Regions from separate parts of the Mycobacterium sp. NPDC003323 genome, predicted to be linked through region 1. Evidence: predicted binding sites of a transcription regulator. Region 1 holds the regulator's gene; each other region holds the start of a gene.
What was found. Region 1 encodes LexA, which represses DNA repair genes until DNA is damaged. Its sites were predicted from a motif close to CGAACANNTGTTCG; they were not measured.

Region 1 (3,381 bases):
TTCTTCACCCCCGGGACCGGTGCCCACATCATGACCGGCGCCATCTTGGAGAAGTACGAATCTCTCGGCGGGCCCACCGGTGACCTGGGCTTTCCGACCATCGATGAGGGTCCGGGCCGCGCGGCCAACAGCCGGAACGTCACGTTCAATGCCCCGGACAGCCCGGTCATCTTCTGGACACCGGACACCGGTGCCCGGGTGGTCCGCGGTGCGATCAACAGCGCCTGGGACACCCTGGGCGGATCGGCCGGGGTGCTCGGGGTGCCCAGCGAGGACGAGACCACCGACGGCGATGTGGTCAGCCAGAAGTTCACCGGTGGTGAGATCTCCTGGAACCGCAAGACTCGAACCTTCACGACGGTCCCGCCCGAACTGGCGGGTCAACTCGGTGCCGTCGAGGTTCCCTCGGACGCCACCTCGGCCATCGCCGCGGCCCGCCGGGCGGCCGGTGGGGAGCTCGGCCCGCTGGGTGCCGAGGAGGGTGCGCAGTACGCGATCGGTGCCGACGGTGTCGGTCAGAACTACGCCGGCGGCAAGATCTTCTACAGCCCGGCCACCGGTGCCAACGTGGTGACCGGTCAGGTGCTGGCCAAGTACGAGAGTGTCGGCGGGCCGACCGGGGATCTCGGATTTCCCACCGCGAGCGAAGCCGATGGTGGCCTGGCTCCGCAGAGTGCGGTGGTGCCGTTCGCCGCCGAGGACCAGCCGGTCATCTTCTGGACGCCCGATTTCGGTGCCGTCATCGTCCGTGGCGCGATGAATGCGGCATGGCAGAAGCTGGGCGGTGCAACCGGTGAGCTCGGCGCACCCAAGGCGGATCAGACCGAGAACGGCAACATCGTCACCCAGCAGTTCAACGGCGGGTCCATCTCCTGGGACTCGTCCACCAATCAGTTCAGCACCGAGCCGGCCGGCCTGCAATCGCAGTTGACCGGTCTGCAGGTGCCCGGCGCGGAGGCGCCGCAGAACCCGTCGGCCGCACCCGAGGCGGCGTCGGGCGGTGACGGTGACAAGTGGTACACGTGGCGCTGGTGGTGGCTGCTCGGCCTGATCCCGCTGGTCGGCCTGATCGCGGTGATCGCCGTTGCGGTGCTGCGCAATCGGCGCTCCCGCGACGACCGATTCGAGGACTACGACCGGGGTTACGGCGGCTACGAGGACCGCTACGACGGTTATGACGGCTATGACGGTCCCGACGCCCGCCGCGACGCGGAACCCGAGACCGGCGTGCTGCACGACGGTGGTTACGAGCAGCAGAGTGCGCAGAGCCCGTGGGCGCTGGTGCCGCCGGTCGGCGAGACCCCGCCGTATGCCAAGCGTTCGGCCGAGGCCGGTGCCCGTCCCGCCGACGACTTCACCGACGATCTCGGCGAGGATCTCGACGACGACGATCGGGACGATTTCGTCGACGCCGAGTACGTCGACGAGCCCGAATACGGCGACGAGCCCGAATACGGCGCTGAGCCCGAATACGGCGCTGAGCCGGAGCCGGCGGAAGCACCGCAGGAGCCGGTGTTCGACGAGGACGCGGTGGACACCGCGCCCACCCGCATCGAAACGCTGCCGCCGGAGCCGTCGGTACCCGAACTCGACGTCGAGCCGCCGACCGCGGTGGTCGGGGTCCCGCCGCTGCCGTCCTACGAGCCCGAGGTCCCCAGCGGCCGGCACGCGGCGGCGGCACCGGACGACGAGGCCGAAGACGCCGGTTGGACGTCCATGCGGCTGGCCACCACCGACCGCTACCGGGCCCCCGAGGGTTATCCGATCAAGGCGGACACCAAGACGGGTCTGTACTGGGCGCCGGGCAGCCGCGGCTACCGCGATACCGAGGCCGAGATCTGGTTCGCCAGTGAGGAGTTCGCCCGCGCGAACGGTTTCGTGCGGGCCGACTGATCAGACCTTGCGGATCACGGTGACGACCTTGCCGAGCACCACGGCGTCGTTACCGTCGATCGGTTCGAACGCCGGGTTGTGCGGCATCAGCCACACCTGGCCCTTGGTCCGCTTGAAGGTCTTCACGGTGGCCTCGCCGTCGATCATCGCGGCGACGATATCGCCGTTGTCGGCCACGTTCTGCTGACGGACGACGACCCAGTCGCCGTCGCAGATCGCCGCGTCGACCATCGACTCGCCGACCACCTTCAGCAGGAACAGTGAACCCTCGCCGACCAACTCGCGGGGCAGCGGGAAGACATCCTCGACGGCCTCCTCGGCCAGGATCGGTCCGCCCGCGGCGATGCGTCCGAGCACCGGGACGAAGGTCGGCTCCGGCAGTGTGTCGGAGCCCGCGACGTCGGTCGCGACGATCGGCGTCACGGTGTCGTCGGCGCCGCGGACGTCCACCGCGCGTGGGCGATTGGGATCGCGCCGCAGATAGCCCTTGCGTTCCAGGGTGCGCAGCTGGTGGGCGACCGACGAGGTGGACGTGAGTCCGACGGCGTCGCCGATCTCCCGGATGCTCGGTGGATAGCCACGGGTGGTCACCGAGGTGCGGATGACCTCGAGAATGGTGCGCTGACGCTCGGTCAGGCCGGAGCGTGCCTCAGGGGTGTCGCTGCTGTCGCTCATGGGGCTGAATGTAGTCGCCGCCGCACCGATAATCAAACATGTGTTCGAGGCGTGTCGCGTGTCTTCATCGGCGTCGCGGGATCCCGGTCGACCACAGCGCCCAGGCGATCAGCACCGGCTGGAAGAACAACCGGACCAGGCGCTTGGTGTCGGTGTCGAGGCCGAAACCGTCGGCATGGTTGAGGTACTGCGCGATGTTGCCCGGGAAGATCAGCACGAAGAACGCCGCCAGCAGCCGGCCGACCAGGACGCGGTCGCGTCGCAGCAGGGCCAGGCCGACGCCGAGGGTGATCTCGACGCCACCGGAGGCCATCACGACACCGTCGGCATCCATCGGAACCCACTTCGGCACCTGAGCCTGAAACTCTTCACGGGCCCAGAACAGGTGGCTGAGGCCGGCGAAGATCATCGCGCCGGCAAGCGTCAGGCGGGCGATGCTGCGCGCGCGGGTGGTGGGCGGCGGTGCGGGCACCTCACTCATCGGGCACCGGGCAGGTTGTAGGCGAAGGACTTCTGCTGGCGCTGCTTCATCTTCTCCAGGCACTCGTGATGCTTGCGGGCGTGATAGGCCAGCGGGAAATAGGTCAGCCGATCCGGCAGGATCCGGTAGGCCGTGCGGATGACGGTGTAGATGCGCTGCAGTTCACGCTCTTCGGCCGTGCTCCAGGTGACGCCGAGCTTCGCGCGCAACCGCGGATCGAGCAGCCCCACCACCGAGAGGTAATTCAGCCGCAGCCCGGGGCGCAGGATCCGGCGCGCCAGCGGGCGCAGGAGCGCGGGCACCGATGGCGGCAGGTCGACCTTGCCGGTCTT
Region 2 (3,381 bases), 250 kb from region 1:
GCTCGCTCCGCGCCTGATCGCCATGGTGGAGCGGCTGGAGGTCATCGTGGCCAGGGTGGAGGCCATCGTCGAGATCGGCGAGGCCATCGCCGCCCCGATCGCCTCCGTCGACAATGCGGTGCGCGGCGTGATCTCCCAGCTGCGCCGGGCGGCCCGGATCTAGTGTTGCCGGCACCCTCGGCTCGATCCGCGAACGACCGTCCGGCCGCTTTCGCTGTGTAGTTTTCAATGTGCGTGGAACCGACTGGTAAGGCTGGGTTACGCGGCGGTGGGTAAATCGGTCATGGTGCGTCTGGCGTGCGAGCGCAAATGTGGTGGTTCTGGCTCACCCGGTTGGTGGGGTGGGATAAACCAGGGGTGCCGATCTGGGCCGAGGTAGACCTGCCAGCCGCCGTGGTGGATCTGGGTGTGGTGGTATCGGCAGAGCAGCACGCCGTTGTCCAAACTCGTTGTCCCGCCGTGGCTCCAGGGGGTGATGTGGTGGGCGTCGCACCACGACACCGGCCGCCCACACCCCGGATGCGCACAGCCCTTGTCCCGTATCCCCAACGCTTTACGGATCGCCGGGGTGAACAGCCGCTCGCTGCGCCCTAGATCTAGCGGCACGCCGGTGTGGTCGACGATCACCGATGACAAGGTGGAGTCACACGCGATCAGCTCGGCCGTGGCGGCACTGACCGGCCCACCGAACCCCAGGGTGTCCACACCCTCGCCACCAGACACCTTCCCCGCGGGCCGGACCAACGTGACATGCGGCAACACCCCACCCGACATCGGGCGCGTCGACTGGGACAGATAGGTACGCAGGATCTGCCCGACCGCATCGCCGCGGCGCCTACCGATCGGACGAGGGTCCGGTGAGCCGTCGGGCAGCGGCACCGGCCGGCACAACGGATCCAACGCCGCGCACAGCTCTTCCCCGGTCCCCACGTCCAGGTCCAAGGTGGCCTCGAATCGGCCTTCGCTGTTCTGGACCAGGGTCATCTCGTTGAGGTCGGTGTCCTCGGCGACCGGCACCGCACGCTCCTCCGGCGGCAGCGCCGCTGCGCGATCGATGGCGATCGCCCGGGCCTTCTTGTCCACGTCGACCGGGGTGACCTGTGTCATCAGCTTGGTCACCACGCCCACCCGGTCGTCCTCGGACAGCTCGACCCGGCGCTCGATATGGGCCACTCCTTTACCGACGGCGTCGACGAACTCGATCCCCAACCCACCCAATCGTTGGGCCCGGGTCAGCGCCGGCAGCCGGGGTGCCGCGCGTCCCACCCGTACCGCGCGCTTCGCCGCACTCGGCGCCATCCCCAACAAACCGAGCAGATCCGTTCCGGTCCGCAGGTGCCTGCGCGCCGGGATGCCCGCCTGCTCGGTCGCCGCGACAGCCGACGCGACAACGAAAGCCAGCAAATTCCCCGCGGTGACCGCCGCGGCAAGCACCGCCAACAACGGCTCGTCGTCGACGACCGGCCGCGGACACTCCAACAGCTCAAACAACGTGCGCCGCGCGCCGTCACCCGGCGGCGGAGCCGGAGCGAGATCGTCGATCAGCGCATCAACAAGACAATTGAGATCGGTGGCGTCCATCACGGGACCCAACCTTTCGGACAAGGCCAACACACATTGCCCCACGAGAGGCACCACGGCTCAGATCAACCCTCGTCAGGGTCGTCGAACCTCTTCGACGACCGTAGCCGCCGACACGGGCTCACCTGGAGAGTGGGAGCCACTTCGCTTCGAACTTGTGTTCGATAGTACGCCCATTGCTGGCCCTGCGCAAGGGAAATTCCGAGGGACTGATGCCGGCGGCGACCTACCCGGAGTTGCGCAGGGCGCTGGCCAGGCCGCTCATGGTCAGCAGGATGCCCCGCTGCACCAGCTCGTCCTGGTCACCGCTGCGGAATCGCCGCAGCAGTTCGACCTGCAGATGGTTCAGCGGCTCCAGGTACGGGAACCGGTTGAAGACCGACCGGGCCAGCGCCGGGTTGTCGGCCAGCAGATCGTCCTGACCGGTGATCAGCCCGTGCATGCGCACGGTCCGCTCGTGTTCGTCGACGATCTTGTCGAAGACCCGCGCCCGCAGTTCCTCGTCGGCCACCAGTTCGGAATACCGGGCCGCCAGGCCCATATCCGATTTCGACAGCACCTGCGCCATGTTCGACAGCACCGTCCGGAAGAACGGCCAGCGGCGGTAGAGATCGCGCAGGACCTCCAGTTTCGCGTCGTCGCCCGCGATGAAGTCCTCGAAGGCGGTACCCGTGCCATACCAACCGGGCAGCATCACGCGGGACTGGCTCCAGGCCAGCACCCACGGGATGGCCCGTAGATCAGAGATGGCGGTCGTCGGCTTGCGCGATGTCGGCCGGCTGCCGATGTTGAGTGCGCCGATCTCGCTGACCGGCGTCGATTCCTTGAAATACTCGACGAATCCCGGTGTCTCGTGCACCAGTTCGGCGTACGCGCGCTGGGCGCGGGCGGCCAGATCGTCGAGCACCGTGTACGCGTCGTCGGCGCCGTCGCCAAGCCCCTCGGTATCCAGCAACGTCGACTCCAGGGTCGCGGCCAGCAGCGTCTCCAGATTGCGGTGCGCGATCCGCGGTTCGGCGTACTTGGCGGCGATCACCTCGCCCTGTTCGGTGATCCGCAACGAACCCTTCACCGCACCGGGCGGCTGCGCCAGGATGGCGTCGTAACTGGGTCCGCCACCGCGGCCGACCGTACCGCCGCGACCGTGGAACAGCCGCAACCGGATTCGGGTCTCGGCGGCCGACTCGACGAGATCCAGTTCGGCGCGGTACAGCGCCCAGTTCGCCGCCAGGTATCCGCCGTCCTTGTTGGAGTCCGAGTAGCCGAGCATGACCTCCTGCTGCCCGCCGCGCGCGTCGACCATGGCCCGATACACCGGCAGGGCAAGCGCCGCTTCCAGGATCGAGGAGCCGCGTTGCAGATCGTCGATCGTCTCGAACAGCGGGACGATGCCCACCGGCGCGTGCACGGTGTCGCCGGCGGCATCCAACAGCCCGGCCTCCTTGAGCAGCACCGCGGCCTCCAGCATGTCCGAGACCGACTGGCACATCGAGATGATGTAGTTCGGAATGGCCTGCGGCCCGAACACCTGCACCGCGCGGGCGGAGGCACGCACGATGTCGAGTTCCTTGGCGGCCAGTTCGGACAGTTCGGCGCCGGGCCCGATCAACGGCCGGCGGGTGCCGAGTTCGGCGGCCAGCAGTGCGACACGTTCATCCTCGGGCAGCGCCGCGTAGTCCGGATGCACTCCGGACCATGCCAGCAGTTCGGCGATCACCTGCTCGTGCACCTCGGAGTTCTGCCGCATGTCCAGGCCGGACAGATGAAAACCGAAGACCCGCACGGCTTCCCGCAGGCGGC
Region 3 (3,381 bases), on a different contig from region 1:
GGTCGGGGGCGCGTTCCATCGCCGGGATGCGCGGCTACGACGACCCCTGGTGCCGGCCGCTGCTGGGTGAGCGGCGCGCCACCACGGTGGCCGCCTGCGCCGCGCTCGGTCTGAGGCCATGGCAGGACCCGCACAATGCCGACCCGCGCTTCACCCGGGTGCGGTTGCGCACCGAGGTGCTGCCGCTGCTGGAGGAGGTGCTCGGCGGCGGGGTGGCCGCGGCGCTGGCCCGCACAGCGGCCGCGCTGCGGGAGGACACCGACGCCCTCGACGCGGCGGCGGCCGAGTTGGTGGCCGATCCGATGGCGACCGCCGCCCTGGCGGCGCTGCCGACCGCGATCCGGCGTCGCGTCATCCGCGGCTGGTTGCTTGCCGGTGGCGCATGCGACCTCAACGACACCCAGATCCGCGCCGTCGACGCCCTGATCACCGACTGGCGAGGTCAGGGCGGTGTGGCGGTGCCCAGCCCGTTGACGGCCGAGCGGCTGTTCGCGGGCCGTCGGGACGGGGTCCTGGTGCTCTACCGCGAGCCTGTCCGGTGAACCCCGCTACGCTGTGTTCGTGACCGCGGACCTGTATCCCGGCGACATCAAGTCGGTGTTGCTGTCCGAAGACGAGATCAAAGCCAAGACTGCCGAATTGGCGGCCCAGGTGGCCGCCGATTACCGCGCCGGCGGCGGTGATCAAGATCTGCTGCTGATCACCGTGCTCAAGGGCGCGGTCATGTTTGTCACCGACCTGGCCCGCGCCATCCCGGTCCCGACGCAGCTGGAGTTCATGGCCGTCAGCTCCTACGGCTCCTCGACGTCCTCCTCGGGCGTCGTGCGCATCCTCAAAGATCTCGACCGCGATATCGCCGATCGTGACGTGCTGATCGTCGAGGACATCATCGACTCCGGCCTGACGTTGTCGTGGCTGCTGCGCAACCTCGCCACCCGTAACCCGCGGTCGCTGCGGGTGTGCACGTTGTTGCGCAAGCCCGACGCCGTGCGCGCCGACGTCGACGTGACCTATATCGGCTTCGACATCCCCAACGAGTTCGTCGTCGGCTACGGCCTGGACTACGCCGAGCGTTATCGCGATCTGCCCTATATCGGGACGCTGGAGCCGCGGGTCTACGAGACTCCGTAGTGTGTTGAGCTCGTCGGTCCGGGCCGCATCAGCTATTCAGGGCGTTGGACGCATCAGGGTCATCTCGCGCGCACTTTCTCTACCGAGACAATGCAAAGTGTTACCGATGTCGTGATGCAGAAAGCCGCAGATTCTTGTGTCGGAAATCTGTTGCACGGTGCTCAGATTCGGCGTATGATCGAACACAAGTTCGAAGCGAAGTGGCTCCCACTCTCCAGGTGAGCCCGTGTCGGCGGCTACGGGTCGTCGAGGGGTTCGACAACCCTGACGAGGGTTCGGTTGAGCTGTGGTGCCCCTTATGGGGCGTGTGTGTGTTTGGCCTTGTCCGAAAGGTTGGGTCCCGTTATGGACGCCACCCATTTCAGTTCTTTCATCGATGCGTTGATCGACGATCTCGCACCGTCTGTTCCACCCGATGATGACGTCGGTGAGCGCACGTTGTTTCATCTGCTGGACTGTCCGCGGAAGGTGGTCGACGAGGCGCCGCTGTTGGCGGTACTGACGGCTGCGGTGACCATCCGCAACCTCAGTGATCACGTCATTGCTTCTGCGGTGGCGGCTGCGGAGCGTTTGGGGGTGCCGGCGCGCAAACGCCTGCGCAGCGGGGCGGATCTGCTCACCGCGTTGGGGATGTCCCCGGGTGCGGCGCAGCGCGCGGCCCGGGTCGGGCGGGTGGCGTCGTCGTTGCCGGCGTTGACGCGGTCGCAGCGTTTGGGTGGGTTGGGCATCGAGTTCGTCGACGCGGTCGGCAAGGGCGTGGCCCATATCGAGCGCCGCGTCGAGCTGTCCGAGGCAGACCGCGCGGCGGTGGTGACCACGCTGATGATCCAGACCACCCCGGCCCAGGTGGACTCGAAGGCCCGCGCGATCGCCATCGACCGCGCAGCGAGCCTGCCGCCGGAGCAGCGTGCGGTGCCGGTGGCCGAGGACACCGACCTCAACGAGATGACCCTGGCCCAGAACAGTGAGGGCCGGTTCGAGGCCACGTTGGATCTGGATGTGGGCACCGGGGAAGAACTGTGCGCGGCGTTGGATCCGTTGTGCCGGCCCGTCCCGCTGCCGGACGGATCCCCGGACCCCCGGCCCATCGGTAGGCGTCGCGGTGATGCGGTCGGGCAGATCTTGCGCACCTACTTGTCGCAGTCGACACGACCGACCTCCGGTGGTGTGCTGCCGCATGTCACCCTGATCCGGCCCGCCGGGAAGGTGTCTGGTGACACGGGCGTGGACACCCTCGGGTTCGGTGGGCCCGTCAGTGCCGCGACCGCGGATCTGATCGCGTGTGACTCCACACTGACCTCGGTGATCGTGGATCACACCGGGGTACCGCTCGATCTTGGGCGCAGCGAGCGCCTGTTCTCCCCTGCGATCCGTAAAGCGTTGGGGATACGGGACAAGGGCTGTGCGCATCCGGGGTGTGGTCGGCCGGTGTCGTGGTGCGACGCCCACCACATTAAGCCGTGGGGCGCCGGGGGCGAGACGAGTTTGGACAACGGGGTGCTGCTGCTGTGCCGCTACCACCACACCCAGATCCACCACGGTGGCTGGCAGGTCTACCTCGGCCCCGACCGGCACCCCTGGTTCATCCCACCCCACGAACCGACCGGACCCGAGCCAGCGCACCTGCGCTCGCACGCCCGCCGCACCATGACCGACCTACCGGCCGCCGCATAACCCAAAGCCTCAGTGCACCTTGAAAACTACACAGTGAACCGGCGGTGCCGCTCGGGATGCTAGGTCAGCTCCCACACGGCGGTGACGGTGAAGCCGACAGTCTGCTCACCGGGTGACAGCGGCACCGCCTCGGCCATCGCACTGCGCGGCATCGGCACCGGCGGCGGTGGCGTCGGGCCGGTGGCCTCCGAGATCGACACCACCTCGCCCAGGTCCAGGCCGGACAGTTCGGCGTACTGCTGGGCGCGGTCCCGGGCGTCTTCGAAGGCGCGGGCCCTGGCGTCGCGCACCAGTTGTGAGTCGTCGGCGATGGAGTAGCTCACCGAGTTGATCCGGGTGGCATCGCCGCCGGTGTTCACGATCAGCGCCAGGATGTCCGAGGCCCGGTCCGCGTCACGGATCTTCACATCGACGCCGTTGCTGGCCCGGTAGAAGTCGATGCGGGTGCCATCCGAGTTGTACTGCGGCTGCAGTGATACCTCGGTGGTGCTGATGTCCTTGGCCTCGATACCGGCTGCGGTCAGCGCATCGGTCACCGCGCGCTGACGGTCACTGGTCTGGTTCAGCGCCGTCGTC

Region 2: a site for LexA is predicted at 1,732-1,745, ahead of ACWDUN_RS04895 (DUF222 domain-containing protein). Genes of this name have one in related genera too.
Region 3: a site for LexA is predicted at 1,311-1,324, ahead of ACWDUN_RS11110 (DUF222 domain-containing protein). Genes of this name have one in related genera too.

Annotation. Positions count from the first base shown of each region.
Region 1 is NZ_JBSFSB010000001.1:796,790-800,170, forward strand. Features, by position in the region: gene ACWDUN_RS03570 (sunset domain-containing protein) at 1-1,893, shown strand, start outside; gene lexA (transcriptional repressor LexA) at 1,894-2,568, opposite strand; gene ACWDUN_RS03580 (DoxX family protein) at 2,633-3,049, opposite strand; gene ACWDUN_RS03585 (oxygenase MpaB family protein) at 3,046-3,381, opposite strand, start outside.
Region 2 is NZ_JBSFSB010000001.1:1,046,638-1,050,018, reverse strand. Features, by position in the region: gene ACWDUN_RS04900 (ATPase) at 1-163, shown strand, start outside; gene ACWDUN_RS04895 (DUF222 domain-containing protein) at 259-1,581, opposite strand; gene ppc (phosphoenolpyruvate carboxylase) at 1,808-3,381, opposite strand, start outside.
Region 3 is NZ_JBSFSB010000003.1:307,332-310,712, reverse strand. Features, by position in the region: gene tilS (tRNA lysidine(34) synthetase TilS) at 1-542, shown strand, start outside; gene hpt (hypoxanthine phosphoribosyltransferase) at 556-1,131, shown strand; gene ACWDUN_RS11110 (DUF222 domain-containing protein) at 1,477-2,805, shown strand; gene ACWDUN_RS11105 (SIMPL domain-containing protein) at 2,865-3,381, opposite strand, start outside.